2 regions of the Paenibacillus sp. MER 99-2 genome follow, and region 2 is predicted to be linked to the other one. Evidence: riboswitches for the same ligand, from Rfam matches in the RefSeq annotation. Region 2 holds a riboswitch; the other holds the start of a gene.
The links. A riboswitch is a leader RNA that binds a small molecule or an ion and turns the genes downstream of it on or off. The one in region 2 is predicted to bind glycine.
Positions count from the first base shown of each region.

Region 1: another riboswitch for glycine. It lies ahead of gcvT (glycine cleavage system aminomethyltransferase GcvT); the one in region 2 lies ahead of sdaAB (L-serine ammonia-lyase, iron-sulfur-dependent subunit beta).

Region 1 is NZ_JAMAUZ010000001.1:89,380-98,948, reverse strand. It holds gene M3636_RS00470 (endonuclease MutS2) at 1-279, shown strand, start outside; gene M3636_RS00465 (cysteine-rich CWC family protein) at 415-669, shown strand; gene M3636_RS00460 (mannitol-1-phosphate 5-dehydrogenase) at 735-1,880, opposite strand; gene M3636_RS00455 (PTS mannitol transporter subunit IIA) at 1,877-2,311, opposite strand; gene M3636_RS00450 (BglG family transcription antiterminator) at 2,317-4,410, opposite strand; gene M3636_RS00445 (PTS mannitol transporter subunit IIBC) at 4,451-5,905, opposite strand; gene gcvH (glycine cleavage system protein GcvH) at 6,416-6,808, opposite strand; glycine riboswitch at 7,150-7,273, shown strand; glycine riboswitch at 7,277-7,376, shown strand; gene gcvT (glycine cleavage system aminomethyltransferase GcvT) at 7,620-8,756, shown strand; gene gcvPA (aminomethyl-transferring glycine dehydrogenase subunit GcvPA) at 8,753-9,569, shown strand, end outside.
Region 2 is NZ_JAMAUZ010000005.1:186,718-196,286, reverse strand. It holds gene M3636_RS20965 (PH domain-containing protein) at 1-1,118, shown strand, start outside; gene M3636_RS20960 (MFS transporter) at 1,119-2,393, shown strand; glycine riboswitch at 2,826-2,951, shown strand; glycine riboswitch at 2,956-3,090, shown strand; gene sdaAB (L-serine ammonia-lyase, iron-sulfur-dependent subunit beta) at 3,202-3,891, shown strand; gene sdaAA (L-serine ammonia-lyase, iron-sulfur-dependent, subunit alpha) at 3,881-4,801, shown strand; gene M3636_RS20945 (alpha-glycosidase) at 5,024-6,778, opposite strand; gene M3636_RS20940 (response regulator transcription factor) at 7,088-7,771, shown strand; gene M3636_RS20935 (sensor histidine kinase) at 7,768-9,312, shown strand; gene M3636_RS20930 (ABC transporter ATP-binding protein) at 9,385-9,569, shown strand, end outside.

The sequences.
Region 1 (9,569 bases), on a different contig from region 2:
TTCCAAAAAGGGGATCGAGTCTATATTGGTTATCTTGATCAGACGGGAACCGTGTGTGAAGTCGAGGATGCTCGTGGCAATATCGGGATTATGCTGCGTGGTCGCAAGGTTAAAATTCACAAGAAGAGATTGAAACTGCATATTGCTGCAGACCAACTCTACCCAGATAACTATGACCTCGACATCGTATTCGAGAGCAAAGAAAACCGGAAGAAGCGTAAGTTGATGGGACGTAAACATGTGGAAGGACTGCAGATTGAACTGCCCCCTGATGAGTAAACAGTGAAATAGGATACTAAAATAGATACCGTGGTGCAAAGTTCACTCCCTGCTTGTAAAACACATATCTGTTATACTGGAATTTGTATGTATTCACTTCAGATCGTGTTTATTAACAGGGAGGGAAAGAACCAAATGTCTTCAGAACAGGATGCTACTCATCATCAGAATACCGATGTTCTTGTCTGCCCGTTATGCGGAGAAGCTAATCGCTGTTCCTATGCGGCTGGACACCCTCATTCGGAATGCTGGTGTAACCGGGCTACTTTCCCCGAAGGTATATTTGACCGTATTCCAGCAGAACAGCGCCGCAAATCATGCATATGCCAGCGCTGTTTGGATGCCTATACCAACAAGCTTACATTAAAACAAGAGCCATACAGTCGTTAACTGTACGGCTCTTGTTTTATGATGCATGCTACCATGTTAGATCATGGCTACTTTGACCCACTACTTTACATTTCGTGGTATTGAGCAACAGCTTGTTTAAGTACCGGATGATGCTCATCCATGGACGTATAATGCTGCAGTGCAGCAGCAATCCCCTTCTGACGAATCATGTCCTGCAGTTCAACAGCTTCCGGATCATCGGAAACATCGAATTTGCAAGCTGCGGCCATGCCCATAGCCAGATAAGTTGTTTCCGTTCCATCCGCATATGCAAGAAGAGCCGGGCGAACCAGACGATCATTCGGGGACAGCTTGCGCAGCGGGGAACGACCAACACGAGTAACCTCATCCGTGATATACGGGTTGACGAACCGTCCCAATATTTTCAAAATATACTGCTCATGCTCTTCCGGATTGAATCCAAATCGCTTCACCAGCACTTCTCCGGTTTCCTGCAAAGCACCATATACAATGGATTTTACTTTTTCATCGGCGATAGCCTTCTGAATGGTGTCATACCCGTGCACGTTACCAATATACGCAGCAACGCAGTGTCCTGTATTTACAGTGAACAGCTTGCGTTCGATATACGGCTCCAGCTCATCAACATATACAATGCCCTCAACCGGTTTGAATGCAGGAGCCATCTGAGAACGATCCACCACCCATTCATAAAAAGGCTCCACCTGTACATGCAATGGATCTTCATGGTGCTGAATAGGTACAATCCGGTCTACAGCCGAATCGGGAAAATAAATGTACTGATCCGCAAGTGAGCGTACTTGCTCATCAAGCAGAGCATATACATGCTCTTTCAGTTGCGTACTGGCTCCAATTGCATTTTCACATGCAATAATATGAAGAGGTTTCTGAACAAGATCCGAGTGAAGTCTCGCCTTAAGCCCCTTGGCAATGCCTGGTGCAATATATTTCAGCACACCCACACCAACTGCAGTTGTAATCAGATCTGCTTCCACAACCGTTTGGGCAACCGTCTCCAACTGGGTTCCATCGATTGCGTTTACACCCGTAACGGTCTCCTGATCCTTACTCTCGTTAGCCAGTTCCACCGTATACTGTCCTCGTTGCTGTAGAGCCGATACCAATTCCTGATTCACATCTGAGAAAATAACCTCGTATCCTGCACGAGACAGTATTAACCCGATAAATCCGCGTCCTATGTTACCTGCGCCAAAGTGTAAGGCCTTCATAGTTCCATTTCACTTTCCAGAATAGCAATAACTTCTTCCGCTGTTTTGGCTAGACGCAGAGCCTCCATATTTTCATCCTCAGCACAGATTACTGCAATGCTAGTCAGGATCTCCATATGTTCCCCACCTTGAGCCGCAATACCAATCACCATATAAGCTTTTTCCTCGCCAAAATCCACACCTTCTGGATATTGAATGACTGAGATACCTGTGGATAAAATGAATGATTTAGATTCCTTCGTACCGTGCGGGATCGCAAGGCCATTTCCTACATAAGTTGAAACAATCTCTTCACGCTCAATCATTTTCTCGATGTAATCAGCGGTAATATGACCCGCATCCTTCAAAATCTGTCCTGCCATACGAATCGCTTCGTATTTATCCTGAGCCTTCGCATTCATAATGACTTTATCTGTTGTTAAAATACTCATAATGGTTAACCTCCAATTTCGGTTTTACTGCGATAGAATCCAACGAGTTCCTTGGACAGGTAATGAATGAGTTCATCCCTGACTCCCTTTTCCAGCAATGTAATCATTTCTTCCTGCAATAACAGTGCGCTGATCTCACTAAGAACCTCCAAGCTTTCCTTGGATAATTCTCTCGGGCCCAGCATCAAGAGAACATGGGTAACTCCTGCCGGATCAGCTGACGTACGAAGGAGCGGCTCCGTGAGCTGGAAGAGACTGATCGACGGACGATAGATTCCCTCACTGCGTGTATGAAACAGCGCAAGTGTTGTACCCGGAATCTTCTGACTCCCTACTGCTTCACGTTCCTCCAACCGTTTCGCGATTTCCTCTGGTTCCTTCAGCACCCCGGATCCATGAAGTACGTTGCACATCGCATACACCGTTTTATAGAAACCGGCACCTTGATTGTCCAGCGGGTAGACCTGAAACTTGCCAATGATTCGGACGATTTCAATCAGAGTGGCTTCCATTCCGTCTGGATCCGAGTAATGACTTGGCGTCTGGGTTTCTGTTTCCCTTGACTTGTTATGCTGTCGTTGTAACGTTGTTGTTCTAATAAAATGACGCAGATGTTCACTCTCTTCTGCTGTAAGCAGTGGACTCACTTTGTAGTACTGATGCTCATCCATCGGCAGATCAACAGTGGATAACACCAGATCGTATTGATCCGTTGGAATCCGGGTAGCTTCATACCAGGAGACGCTGTCTATAATTCGAATCTCGGGAAACTCCTTCGTCAGTCGGCTGGACAGCATGCGTGATGAACCAATTCCGCTTGTACAGACAATGATCGCCCTGATTTCCCGTTTTAATGTGCGTAATCTCTCGATGGATGCTCCAAAGTGCATGACTAGAAAACCAATTTCCTCATCGGGAACATCTATACCTGGCCAAGCCTGGTACACGGATTTTTTGACATCTTCGAACAGTGAATCATAATCCTTGCGAATCTGCTGCAGTAGTGGATTACGGATCATCTGTTGTCCTTCAATACGTTCCATTACAGGTGCCATATGCCCAATCAGACCTTCACGAAGCATACGATCCTCATGAAAGGCATAATGGGTTCTCGCCTGCATCTGATCAATCAATGAATGTACCCTATCGAGTAGAATCAAGTCGTCTATTGGCAACAGCCTTGAAGAGTGTATCCTCTGCTCTGTCTCAATTAATAATCTGTGAAAATAAGCCTGCTCATCTTGGGAAAACGTCAGCCCTAGCTGGGTAGATAGTACGCCGCACAATCGGGATGCCATATAAGGCGGAACCTTCATCTCATCCTGCTCCGCAACGTCATCTCTCGCTTTCTCACGTGGAGAAAGACGACCAATGCCAAAGCCTTTACGAATACGTACAACCGCAACGGATAATTGAATCAGCAGTTTCATATATTGCCGTTCCGGGATGTTCTCCAGCCATTCGATATCTGGTTGCCATAATGCATTTTCGACTGTAAGCACATCACCATGCCCAATCATATTCAGCAACTTCTGGTTTACGATGGAGCCCCCTTGTTCAGGCTGTCTTCCGAACAGATCGGACTCATCCAGAAATTCCAGAGCAAGCGCAGCTATGGCAGTACGATGAATCGTCTCATTTCCGTTAATCTTGACTCCATATCCACGTCTGCGAACCAGCTTTAGTCCAGCCTGACGAATCCGTGACTCCAGATCATCGAGATCATTGGTCACCGTTGATACTGTCACTTTCAGATCTGAAGCTAGTGCAAGCAGCTTTACAGGTTCCGACTCATCCAGCAAAATACAAAGCATGAAGAGCTTACGCTCTTCCGGCGTAAACTCAATAGATTCCTTACCCTCTAATTGCTGGCGCAATACGGCCAGATTACCGGAACCGGCATCAATTCGAATACCGGTTCCTGATTTTTTTTCAAGCCTCATGCCCAAAGGTTCCAGCCACTGTTCAATCATCTGAAGCTCTCGGTGAACTGTTCGCGTACTAACTTTGACTTCAACGGCGATCTCACCAGCAGTGACTTCTTGTGGATGCTCCAGCAGAAACTCCACGATTTCACGTTGTCTTTTGGTAATACTCATATCTCTAGCCTCCGGCTCAGAGAAGACGAATGCGTCCGATTTATTTCAGTCGTTCAACGAGCGCATCGTATTCCGGGCTTTTTAGGAAGTTGTCAATGGATATATGTTCTGCGTTTGGTGCAACGGAACGGGCACGATCGGTTAATGTTTTCTGTGTGATAACCACATCTGCATCCTGCGGGATCTCACTGATGGCGGTATTGGTCACCGCAACGTCAATCCCTTCCGCCTTCATTTTCTTACGCAGAATGGAAGCGCCCATTGCACTTGATCCCATGCCTGCGTCACAAGAGAAGACGATTTTTCTCACATCTGTCTTCACTGTAGAAGCAGTACGATCCGCAACTTTGTTTTCTTCACCGCCATTAGCCGTAATTGCAGCATTTGGCGTAGTTCCTTGACTCTTCATATCCTTCATTCGGCTGGATGCAGCCTCCAGATCTTCGTCCTTTTGTTTACCGGTTTTCAGCAATACTGCTGCAATCAGGAAGGATACTACCGCTGCTACAAGCACCCCTGCAAGCATAGGAAGATATCCGCCTTTTGGTGTTAGAGCGAAATAAGCGAGAATACTACCTGGTGATGGTGCTGACACCAATCCTGCTCCAGTAAGCATAAATGTTAATGTACCCGCAACACCGCCGCCAATTGCGGCAAGAATTAGAATCGGTCTCATCAGAATGTAAGGGAAGTAAATTTCATGTATTCCCCCGAAGAAATGAATAACAACCGCACCTGGTGCAGAAGACTTAGCCATACCCCGTCCGAAGAAGCAGTAAGCAAGCAGAATACCCAGTCCCGGACCCGGGTTGGATTCAAGCATGTATAATACAGATTGCCCTAATTCTCTTGCCTGATCTGTTGCAATCGGTGTGAGAATTCCGTGGTTGATCGCATTGTTCAGGAACAATACTTTACCCGGTTCAATGATCAGGTTAACCAGTGGCAACAAGCCCAGATTCACTAACCCCTGTACTCCGGCAGATAATACTTTACTAACTGCTTCTATAGCAGGCCCGATGCCCACGAGAGCAGCAATCCCCAAGATTCCACCTATAATACCTGCGGAGAAGTTGTTAACCAGCATTTCAAATCCAGCTTTAATTTTACCCTCGATGGATTTATCAAACTTCTTGATGATCCATGCTGCCAGCGGTCCGGCAATCATCGCTCCGAGGAACATCGGAATATCGCTACCCACGATGACTCCTATGGTCATTATGGCACCCAGGACACCACCCCGTTGTCCATGTACCATTGTTCCGCCTGTGTAACCAATTAATAGTGGGAGCAAGTAGTTTATTATCGGTCCCACAAGCTGTTCTATCGTCGCATTTGGATACCAGCCTGTTGGAATGAACAGAGCCGTAATTAATCCCCAGGCGATAAAGGCGCCCATATTCGGCATGACCATACCACTCAGGAATCGGCCAAAACGCTGTACACCTACCCGTAGCCCACCTTTAGAATTGGACGTTTGGTCCAAATTACTCATTGTTATATCCTCCTTGGATCAAGTCATTATGATAATGAAAGGGGTATCATTTTGCCCCTGCTGCAATCCTAAGCGAGAATGCTCTCCTGTTCAATAAAATGAAAGCGTACTTTCGTCATGAACAATGATGACAACATTAGGTTATGTAATCATAGTTCGTCTATGCATAATGGCTGGATACGTTGATACACAAGGATTTTTTCGCCTATGACTTATGTCACTTTCAGAAGCAATTTCTGATCCAGAACTGGATTCAATCAGACAATTAACAACCAAAATCAGTGTGAGTTATCATTCCCAACAATCCTCAGAGAGCACAAAAAACCTGTGCAAGCATCTGGCTCACACAGGTTAAAATGATATAAAGCAACACTCTATATGTTATTAAATGAGTCCATTTATAACCACTAAAGGTTGATTTTTGATCTATATCTGGCTGCGTTTGCAGCACCAAATAAGATATTATGAAATCGATTCAAACATATGTTAATAAGTCCATTTCAGAACATATTATTCTTCCGTGTGTTTGCGATAAGCATCCGCGTTCATCAGCTTGGATAAGGCTACACTCAAATCGCCATCCACCCGGATCTCAATCATCCATCCTTCTTCATAAGGAGAGCTATTCACAAGCTCTGGTGAGTCTTGCAACGCATCATTGATCGCAATAATGGAGCCACTCACAGGTGAAAATAAATCCGAAACCGTTTTGACGGATTCAATCGTACCAATACTTTCTTCCGCTTGTACACTGGATTCAAGATCAGGCAATTCAACAAACACAATGTCACCCAGCTGATGCTGTGCGAACTCGGTAATACCAATACGTACAGTATCCTCCCCTACGGTCTGCACCCATTCGTGCTCTTCACTGTACAGGAAATCACTTTTCAATTCGCTCATCGATATCCGCCTCGCTTTTCATTAATGAGTGCATGCGTTCTTTGGCCAAATCCCTTTCCCCAGAACATAGCGTATGATATTTTCGAATCAAATGTCAAGATACCTTACAATTTGTTCATATTTTCTGATCAAAAGCGAGATCATCTAAATACGAACTTACATATACTAGTTATTATTGGAATAGTAAGCGCACTCTTTTTATTTAAACGAACATTAAATTGCATATAAGCTTAAATTATTCGTCTTTCTTTGAAATCAGATGACATTGTTCTTGACATCAGCAGGCAATTCGCGTATTAATGAAAGGAGTAAAACTGTTTTCGTTGTGTGCAATATCGCGGATGAATGTAAAGGGAGAGATTACCCAAGCATCTGGATCTGGATGTTCATGCGGTAACGCCGAAGGAGTAAACCACCCGACAAGCGGGCGGTGAATCTCTCAGGCAAAAGGACTTTTACGGGACGCAACTCTGGAGAGCATCTACCCGCCCGGTACGGGCGTTAAGATCACCCAAGGGGAAACCTGCTGCATTGGCGGCGGGGTAACTCTCAGGTACCAAGGACAGAGCCTAAGAATACAGCGTGCTTCTGGCATGCAGTTTCTTTGGCCTGTCCTTTTCCTTTTTCCCAAAAAAGATAAACACAGCAACCAAACCGTGCAGCATAACCGGATCTCAGAAGTACGATTTTACGTACGATTTATATTCATTACTCAAAATACTTATACCACTCTAATAACGATCATGCCTATTCAACATTAATCCATATGCAGCACATTCAGCCGCTTGACGGCTAATGAAGAGGTGATTTGATGTCCGATTTACTTAGAACTCCACTCTTTCCCTTATATCAACAGTACGAAGGCGTACGTTGCATTGACTTTGGTGGCTGGGAGCTTCCGGTACAGTTTAGCGGAATTCAGAAGGAACACGAAGCAGTTCGTGAACGTGCAGGGCTGTTTGATGTATCCCATATGGGCGAATTCACCGTACAAGGTGAACAAGCGGAGGCTTTTTTGCAGCACATGACCACCAATGACGTAACCGCACTTGTTCCGGGTCAGGCACAATATACGTTGATGTGTTATCCCGATGGCGGTGTGGTCGATGATCTACTGGTGTATAAACTGGAGGAACAGCACTATATGTTAGTTGTTAATGCCTCCAACATCGATAAGGATTGGGCATGGCTAGTGGAACATCTCGCCCCTGGGGTAACCATGACAAATGACTCCAAGCAGACTGCTCTTCTAGCACTGCAAGGTCCATTGTCTGTTGATATTCTCCAAAAAGTTACGGACATTGATGTAGCTACCATTGAGCTGTTTCGTTTTGTACAGGATACGGAAGTATGCGGTGTAAAATTGCTGTTATCCCGCACTGGATATACCGGCGAAGATGGCTTTGAGCTGTATGTTCCAGCAGATCACGCAGCTACAGTGTGGAATGGATTGATGCAGGCAGGGGAAGAACACGGATTGGTTCCGGCTGGACTTGGTGCACGGGACACCCTGCGCTTTGAGGCAAAATTGCCATTGTACGGGCAGGAACTGTCACCCACGATCTCCCCGCTGGAGGCAGGTGTTGGCATGTTTGTGAAACTGAATTCCGGACCTTTTATCGGACACGACGTTTTATCACAGCAAAAAAATGACGGGACTGCTCGCAAATTAGTCGGCATCGAAGTGCTGGAGCGCGGGATTCCACGTCCCCATTACCCTCTCTACGCAGATGGTGTACAGATTGGTGAAGTAACGACAGGCACACAATCACCTACGCTAAAAAGGAATCTTGGGCTAGCCCTTATTGACAGCAAATATGCTGCACTAGGTACGCCACTGGAGATTGAGATTCGCGGCAAAAAGCTAAAAGCCGAGGTCGTAAAGACCCCTTTTCATAAACGGACACGCACGCCTAAGACACCTACTCAAGGAGCTGATCAAGCATGACCAAGCACCGTTACATTCCTATGACCGAGCAGGATCAGAGCGCTATGCTGGCAACAGTTGGTGTGGAAACGATCGAAGACCTCTTCCGAGATATCCCGCAGGAGATTCGTTATCAGGGTGAGTTACCCGTATCCTCTCGGCTAGATGAATATGCACTTACGCGTCATATGTCCAAACAAGCTGGTGCCAATGCCAACTTCGAGACACACGCAAGTTTTCTGGGTGCAGGCATCTACGACCACCATATACCTTCTGTCATCAATCATGTGATCTCCCGTTCGGAATTCTATACTGCATATACACCGTACCAACCTGAAATTAGTCAAGGCGAGCTTCAAGCGATATTTGAGTTTCAATCATACATCTGCGAATTGACAGGCATGGCCGTTGCCAATGCAAGTATGTATGACGGTGCCACCGCTTTTGCAGAAGCAGGGAATTTGGCAGCAGCAGCTACTCGCCGTAAACAATTGATCGTATCTCGTACCGTTCATCCGGAAGCACGTCAGGTACTGAAAGCCTATGCTCATGGTCTAAGTCTGGAGATCGTCGAGATCGGGTATCAAAATGGCGTAACTGACTGGGATGCCTTACAAGCCGCCATCTCGGAAGACACGGCAGCAGTCATGATTCAAAGCCCAAACTTCTTCGGTGCCATTGAACCTATCCAGCAAGCAGCTGACCTAGCTCATGCACACAAAAGCCTGCTTGTAGTAAGTGCGAATCCACTTTCACTAGGATTGTTAGAGGCTCCTGGGAAGCTTGGCGCTGACATTGTTGTCGGTGACGCTCAACCTTTGGGGATCGCCGCAT
Region 2 (9,569 bases):
CCAGGGTAGAGATAGGAACCCATGATGAATATGCCGGAATTAAACGTGAGCAGGGTACAGAACCCGGTCTAGGATCAGTTCATGAGACGGGTGCAGATTCTAGACCAAACAGGGTGGATGGCTTAGAACTTCTAGAACCTGTTCATGCGGAAGATCCTGTACAACAGGAGCCGCTCCTGCGATTGTCGGCGGGCAGATTGTTTGTAGGGGCATTGACGACCATGAATCTGCCGCTCCTGCTCGTTTTTGGGACAGGGATCTATTCCTTTGCAGATGATCTGCTACCGGATCATTTTTATCGACGTCTAGTGGAGGAAGCTGGGAGTTTGCCGGCCATTTGGTGGCTAGGTCTAATTCCTCTCATGTTCCTGCTGGCTTGGATTCTATCAGCGGTGTTATTCACGATTAAGTATGCTGGGTTCACGGTAGAGCGTGAGGGTGGCAACATCTCCATCGTCTCAGGTCTGTTGGAACGCAAAAAGCATGTGTTTTCGCCTACCAAGGTGCAGGCAGTCGCCATTAGAGAAGGCCTGCTGCGTCAACCCTTCGGGTATGCGGAGGTTGAGATTTATGTGCTGACTTCCGAGAAGGAGAAAAAAATGATGCTTCACCCTCTGTTACCCATGCGTGAGGTGAACGAATTGCTGGCAAGCATCGTGCCACAATATGAATTACAAACAGATATAGCGCAGCCGCCGACACGGGCGCTCTGGTTGTTTCTCCGTTGGAAACTGCTGATTGCCCTGCTAGTTGGAATTGCTGGAACGATATATTTTGGCATGGTGGGCGTAGGGCTATTCCTTCTGCTGCCTGTGTTCGGTATGTGGGGATATGCACGCTACAAGGATGAAGGACTGAACATATATGAGAAGCAGCTATTGATCCGCCAGCGGCAAATCTCCCGTCTGACCGTGTTAATGCGCCGTCCTCATGTGGTTACAGTGAATACCATCGCAACATCCCGCCAACGTGCTAGGTCATTGCTAACCGTACAGGCCACATTGATGGTGAACCGTGGTGGCTGGAGGGCGACCTTCTTGGATCAAGCTCATGCGGTTGCCGTTATGAATTGGATGCATCAGGCTTCTTTCTATTCAAAGTCGAGGGGGAAACGATAGATGAAGAACAGCCGGGAGAGGGTAGAAAAGTCTGATAACCAGCCTGGCGGCTGGAAGCATGCCGGACTGTTATTAGGTGGAGTGGGTATATCCAACCTGGGTGATTTTATCTACATTGTCGCTATCAACCTGATGGTGCTGAACATGACCCAATCTCCAGCAGCCGTAGCAGGGTTATGGATCATCTCGCCAATCGCTTCAGTATGCACCAAGTTCTGGTCAGGCAGTGTCATTGACCGCTACGATCAACGCCAGTTGATGATTGGGGCAGATATCATACGGGCATTGCTGGTCGCGACACTTCCCTTATTTTCAAATCTGTGGATGATGTATGCTGTGATGTTTCTGATTAGTATGTCGTCCTCGATATTTGTACCTTCTTCCCAGGTGTACATTACTCGGCTGGTACCGGCTGAGCGGCGTAAGCGATTCAATTCGATGCAGGCACTCATTAGCTCAGGAGCTTTTATTACGGGGCCTGCTGTAGCTGGCGTATTATTGTTCTATCTATCCCCCGCAGTAGCGATCTACGTGAATAGTGTTTCGTTTGCTGTGTCCGCTCTGATTCTTATGATGTTGCCGAAATTGGGTATAGGCGAGCAGCGTGGTGGGCCATCGAAATTGTCGCCGCGGATCATCGCTCAGGACTGGCAAGCCGTGCTAAGGTTTAGCCGCAAGAGTGGTTACGTTGTAGGGATTTACGTCATTTTTCAGATTGTTCTCGTCATTGGCATGTCGCTGGATGCACAGGAAGTCGTGTTTATTCGCCAGGTGATGAACTTGTCTGAATCTCAATACGGGGCATTGATGAGTGTTACTGGCGTCGGTTATCTAGTTGGTTCGCTGCTTGTCACCCTGTTTGCCAAACATATTCCGATCCGTCATATGATGGGGATCGGCGTGCTTATGGTTTCGCTTGGTTATTTCCTATTTGCACGTTCGTTTTCCTTCGAGCTTGCAGCGTTCGCCTTTATCTTGCTTGGGCTGTGCTCAGCACTTGCCAACACAGGCCTGATTACCTTTTACCAGAATAATATTCCGGTAGATCTAATGGGCAGGATGAGCAGTGTCATTGGACTGATGCTGAGCGCGCTTCAAGTGGCTTCTATTTTGATTGCAGGGGTAGTGGCAGAATATTTATCCCTTCGTCTTGTGTATACGGTTGTCTCAGCAGCCATGATGTTAGTGGCACTTATCTTATGGATCACCAGCTTGCTTCCTTCAAGAAGTTCGTATTATCAAGAGGCTGTGACGAAGAGTGCAACGATGAAGTAGGTTAGACTGATGCGGAGAACAACTGCAGAAGTGAAATGGCTCGACAAAAAAAGAAAGAAAGTAATAGTAAGTAAGTTGGGCATTGGTGTGTCCTATAGGGGAGAAGGTCTTGGACAGAAGGTTTTAGACAGAAGTTTGCCTTAACACCCGAACCATTGGACACACCTGAACATACATAGAATTAACAGCAGAGATGTAAACAAATGAATAAACATGAGTGCCGATGTGACAAAAGTTCACAGTAGATAACGCTTACATTTGATTTGAAGCTAACAAATCGTTAAGTTTATTGACATGAAACTTCCGGTCGATTAATCTTAATGAGTAAGAGTGTTTTTTCGTCGGATCACGATATGATTTAGCTTTAATGTCACTATTTTGAATCATAATTATCATCATTCTGATCTCATCAGAATAATTCCATACAGCGAATGATAACGAGCGGGAGAGACCTGAGTTGGCTAAGTAAGATGGCCTGCGATCAGGCACCGAAGGAGCAAGCTGCCTACGCACCCGGCGCGGCGGTTAATCTCTCAGGTAAATGTACCATCGTTGGACGCAACTCTGGAGAGTGCGCATGATGCGCCACCCAAGGGGTATATGATTAAACAGCTTGGTACAGTATGTGTAAGAACAAGGCATGCACTGTATCGACTGACGCTGTTGATCATGAAACTCTCAGGTATCGAGGACAGAGAGAGGGCTTAAGGCCTTCTTCTGTCCTTTTTTGATGTCATCATTCAGTAATAATGGAACGTTATGGTTAAGTATCTGGATGAACATGACGAATACAAATGGAGGGTTTTTGATGCGTTTTAAAGATGTTTTCTCAATTATTGGTCCATCCATGACGGGACCTTCAAGTTCACATACGGCTGGTGCGGCGAGACTTGGCAGAATTGCTCGTCAGTGGTTGGGTTGTACGCCGGAGCGCGCCCGGTTAACACTATACGGATCGTTTGCCGATACGTATCAAGGGCATGGCACAGATCTTGCGCTAATCGGCGGATTGCTTGATTATGCGACAGACGATCCGCGAATACCGGATGCTGAAGAGTATGCAGAGCAAGCGGGTATGGAGGTTGAGTTTTTCACAAGTGGCCTACCTGCTCCCCATCCCAATACGGTCAAAATTGAACTGTGGCACGGTGACCGTGAATGTTCATTGATTGGTGCGTCCATTGGGGGCGGCAGTGTGTCAGTGCATGCCTTGAATGATTTTCGCGTCCAGATCAGTGGGGAGTTCCCAACATTGGTGCTGCGTCATGCGGACAAAGCAGGGGTGCTTGCATCCGTGACGTCCACCATCAGTTCCTCAGGCGTGAACATCGGTTATATGCAGGTAGACCGGAAAGGTCGGGATGGTGAAGCATTGACTGCGATGGAGATGGATGGGGCGCCAGACCCGAATATGTTAAGCCGTTTGAAGTCGCTGGATCATGTGCTGGATATTCGTGTAATTGATTTGAAGAAGGGAGTGAGTCCAGATGCGATTTAAGCATTTGCATGAACTGAATACGATCTGCACGGCTGAATCCAAGACCATTGCTCAGTTAATGATTGAAGAACAAGTCCAAGAGACGAATACGCCGGAAGCAGATGTCGTGCAGCAGATGTCTGAATATTATCAGGTGATGAAGGAAGCGGTTCATAAAGGACTGAATGAAGATACAGTTTCGCGCAGTGGTCTGACTGGTGGAGACGGCAAGAGGATGGCGGAATACATTCGTAAAGGAGAGACTTGCTCAGGTGATGCTTCAGCACTTGCGATGGCATATGCCCTGTGTGTCTCTGAAGTCAATGCATCCATGGGGCGAATTGTTGCTACACCGACAGCGGGTTCGTGCGGCATTATTCCAGGTGTGTTCATCAGTTCACAAGAACGTTTTGGCTGGACTGACGAGCATCTGGTTAACGGACTGTTCTGTGCTGGGGCGATCGGATATGTTATTGCAAACAATTCGTTTATCTCTGGTGCTGAGGGTGGCTGTCAGGCTGAGGTAGGCTCCGCGATTGGTATGGCGGCGGGTGCTATGGTTGAGCTACGTGGAGGCACGCCGGAGCAGGTTGTTCATGCGGTAGGTTTGGCGTTAAAAAATACACTCGGTCTCATCTGCGATCCAGTCGCAGGTCTCGTCGAAATTCCTTGCATCGTCCGCAACGGACTGGGCGCTGTAACCGCTCTAGCCGCTGCTGATATGGCACTTGCTGGGGTGCGTAGCGCCATTCCATCGGACGAAGTGATTGATGTCATGCTTGAAGTGGGCAGTGCTATGCCAAGCAGGCACCGTGAGACGGCTCAAGGTGGACTGGCTCAGACCCCGACAGGACGCAAAATGATGGAGAAGCTTGCGAAACCGAAGGCAAAACGTGCTCCGGAACCAGAGTTAGAAACAGACGGGGCATAGGGTTCAACGTCAGAATAAAATTAAAATATGAAGAGGCGCCTAGCAGTGTAGTAACCTTCTGCTGGCGCCTCTTTGGCATAGATAGATCTGAAACGAAAAGCTGGCATAAGAGTAGTATTTGTATTGTGTAATATTCGTACCGCGTGCCAGTTACAGCACCCGGCGCGCGCAGTATTCTAGGTCACGCCAGACTTCTCGATGAAGTCTGGCACGAACCTTATATTACTCCAGAGCCATGCTTAATACTGCATATCCATAAGCCGGAAGCTCAATCGCAAGTATGCCATCCTCCAGTGCGATCCGGTGCTTCTCGCCAAACAGCTCATGCCAATCATCTGTACTCGTCTCCAGCTCAACGATGGCCGTTTCTTCTGAGCGATTGAACAGAATTAGAATGCGCTCTTCTTCATCCTGACGTTCCATGACAAGCTGGCTACCACCTTCGCGGGCTTGTAGGAATCGAATCGTACCTTCAGCACGCAGAGCAGGATGAGCGTGACGGAGCGCAATAAGTCTCTGATAAAAATCAAACAGGTCACGGTCTTGCTTCGCCTCATCCCATTCCATACATTTGCGACATCCAGGATCATGATCACCGTCTAGTCCAATCTCGTCTCCGTAATAGATACACGGTGCACCCATGAAACTAAATTGGAATAATGCAGCCAGCTTCATCTTCCGTTGATCCCCTTCACAGAGGGTAAGCAAGCGGGGTGTGTCGTGGCTATCTAATAAGTTAAAAGCGACCTCGCTCGCCTGATGAGGATAGCGGGATAATTGACGACCAATAGAATTAGCAAATTGCTCGGCATGCATTGTATTTTTGACAAAGAAATGATTGACCGCTTCGGTAAACGGATAGTTCATCGACGCATCGAACTGATCACCCTGTAGCCATGCAGACGATTCGTTCCACACTTCGCCAAGGATGTAGGCTTCCGGATTGGCAGCCTTCACAACCCGGCGGAAATCTCGCCAGAAGGCATCATCTACTTCATCGGCGACGTCGAGTCGCCAGCCATCGGTGCCTACCTCTTTGATCCAATACTCGGCAACCTCCAGCAAATAGGCTTTCACCTCGGGATTCTCTGTATTTAGCTTTGGCATATGGGCTTCGAAGCCAAAGGTCTCATACGTGGGAATGCCATCCTTCACATCCAGCGGAAACTCATGTATGTGGAACCAGTCCTTATATTTGGATTCTGCGCCGTTCTGCTGTACATCGACAAATGGTGCAAATGTCTTCCCGGCATGGTTGAATACCGCGTCCAGAATGACACGGATTTCACGCTCATGGCACAGCTTAACAAGCCGTTTAATGGTCTCTGCATCTCCAAAGTGCCGGTCTACCCGCATGTAATCTTCGGTGTCGTATTTATGATTGGTTGTCGCTTCGAAGATCGGTGTGAAATAAATCGCATTAATGCCAAGCTCGCTGAGATAATCGAGGTGATCAATGACGCCTTGTAGATCACCGCCGAAGAAATTAAACGGTGTCGGCTCGCCTCCCCAAGGCTCCACCTTCTCAGGATTAAGCTCAGCATTCCCATTTGCGAACCGTTCGGGGAAAATTTGATAAAACACGGCATCTTTCACCCAAGCAGGTGGCGTAAATACAGCACCTTCATGAATGTAGGGGAACTGAAACATTCGCCCCGGCTCATCGGGTTCTTCCTCTTGGAAGTCGGTTTCAGTCATCCAGATTTGTTCGGTTTCACTTTTGAGGAGAAAAGCGTATTTCAGACGGTGATAAGGAGGGCGTACTTGCCCTTCATAATAATCAAACATCGAGTCCGATGTATACTTCGTTAGAGGGATCAATTCTTTCGTTTGTTCCCAAGCGTATTTGTCCCCAGTCAGGGCGTGTACCTCGGTGAGGTCGTTCTTTTTGGCACGTAAACGCAAGCGAACGGTATCCTTGTCATAGGCATAAGCCCAATTGCGTTTGGTTTGATGATAGATGGCTTCCAGCAGCATAGTAAGTATCCTCCCGTCTTAACACAAGCGTATGTTGGCATGTTGGATCGTAATCCCTCGAATGTGGCTGATTACTCTGCATGATGCAGAGCATCACTTGTTTATGTAACATTTCCCAGATGAGTGATTAGGTTATAATGGAATGTAGAGGGACTCACTGTACCCCGATGTCATGAATTTGTACCCATTTAATTCAAGAAGCTTGCCCTGATCGTTCAGATCCAAGAGCTGAGAATGATTGGACAATCGCTAGGGCGCTTCAAATATATATTTAACCCAAAGGGTAAAGAAGGGAAACGAATCGAGCGTATGAAGCCGAAACTATTATACATTGAAGATGAGATCGAAATTGCGACATGGGTTAGAGCAGATCTGGAAGAACGTGAATATGAGGTCATCTGGTTGGAAAGTGGTGAAGGTGCAACGGAGGCTGCCAAAGGCTGCTCTCTGATTATTCTTGACGTCATGCTTCCGGGTCTGGATGGATTTACGGTAGGGCAGCGACTCAAAAAGGAACATCCTTCCATTCCAATTGTCATGCTCTCGGCTAGAACGTCTATTGACGATAAGCTGCATGGACTTGATTTTGCCGATGATTATGTCACGAAGCCTTTTCACCCGGACGAACTAGCCGCTAGAATAGAAGTCCAATTGCGTAAGGCTGGCACGAATATCACTGCGGATGAAGTTGTGAAGCTTGATCATCTGTCCATCTATGAGAAGGATAATCGGATTATGAATGAGCTTACGCAAGAGGAAGTCATTCTATCTGGGAAACAGTTTCATATTTTTGCGTACCTGCTCAGGCACATGGGCATGATTCGAACGAAGGAGCAAATCTATGAAGCGGTCTGGAATGAGTCCTATCTGGACGGAGACAAAACATTAATGGTACATATTCGTCATCTGCGCGAGAAATTGGAACGTGACCCAGCCAATCCGACCATCATTCAGACAATCCGTGGTGTCGGTTACCGCGTGAAGAAGCCATGACATGGTGGCGATTAGGCTCACGCGAAGGCAAGAAGCGACAAGAGCAGAAGTCTGTGAAAAAGAAAAAGCTCCGTTTCGGACGTTCCTTAATGTCCCGTTATATGTTTCTTATTTTGGCGGCCATTTTATTCGTGCCTGTCGTTCTTCCAATTACATCTATCATTTACGTGGTTGTGGTGAACAATAGTTATAACAATGATGCACCTTATGGTGACGTAAACCATATAAGCAATCTCTGGTCTAAAGAGGCAATGAGATTAGGCGATGCTACTTCAACCGAGATTGATCAACGGATCAAGCAGCTACATAGCAGGTATCCCAAGTCTTCCATGTACCGGGTGGATGAACGTGGGAATACAATCTTTATGTTAGCAGGCGAAGGCGTAACTCTGTCAGAAGTATCGTCAGGCGATACGGTCATGAAGACGCTGAGATGGACATTGGATGACGGAAAGAGCGTCGTGACGCAAGTTCCAACCGTGTGGGATGCGGCAACTACGTTGCAATTTATGAAGGAAGCGACGTATCGAGATCCGCTCACGGTGGTTTCTTTTATCGAAGGCGGCGATCAGGACAAGGGAAAAGGCTTCATGGTAATTGAAGTTCCTCGTTACTTGATGCAAAAACAACAAAATAACTGGCCGATGGAGCTCCTGTACTTAGGGCTATTCATGGCCATCATCTTTCTATTCTTCATTCTGATGTCGATTCTGTTCTTCGCTCGTATTCGCAAGCGGTTAGTCCGTTTACAGACGGCAATGATGGCGCCAGGCAAGGAAGGCATCCCGCTACCCGTTGATATCCGACGAGAGGATGAGATTGGGCAACTGGAGGAGTCGTTCAACGATATGATACGTCAGCTTACAGATAGTCGGCACCGGGAGAGAGAGGAAGAACAGCTGCGCAAACGTCTCATTGCGGGGCTTTCCCATGATCTTCGCACACCGTTGACGGTTATTCGAGGACATATGCACGCTCTGCACAAAGAGCAGCTAAGTCATACGGGCAATAATTCATTACTGCGCATGGAAGCGAAGATGGAGGATCTGGGTGGACTTATCGACAACATGTTATCCTATAACCTGCTGACGAGTGGAAAGTATACGTTGAAGCTGGAGGAGAAGGATATGCTGCGGATCGTCAGAGAAGTAGCTGCGGCATGGTATCCAGTATGGGAGAAGGAACAGTTCGATATCGACATTGATCTACCGGACGAGCCTCTACTCTGGCAGGTGGATGAACAGGGCATGCGCCGTATTCTCGATAATCTGTTTCAGAACATTGTTCGATATGCAGCAGTAGGCAAATATATTGGCATCTCGACAGAGCAGATTCAGGGACAGACGGCACTACTTATTCAGGATCATGGGCCAGGCATGCTGGAGGATACAGGTACGAAGGGGACTGGGCTTGGTCTATCCATCGTGGATCTGTTGGTTCGTGAGATGGGTCTCCGCAAGAAGGTGGACAGTTCAGCCGAAGGGGTTCGAATCTATCTCTATGGCGGCTCAGGAGTGAAAAGCGATAAAACTGATTTTTAAACTAAACTTAAACTTCAGATAACGTTGATTTTAACCTTGGCGGGTTACGATGTTATCCGAGGTGATTAAACAGTGAGTGATAACATTATTCAAACGGCTAATCTATGGAAAACATATCGTAATCGAGCAGCAGTACGTGAGCTTGACCTGAATATCAAAAAAGGAGATATTTACGGCTTCTTAGGTCCGAACGGTGCGGGCAAAACAACAACGATTCGCATGCTACTAGGCTTAATTAAGCCAACAAAGGGTGTTAT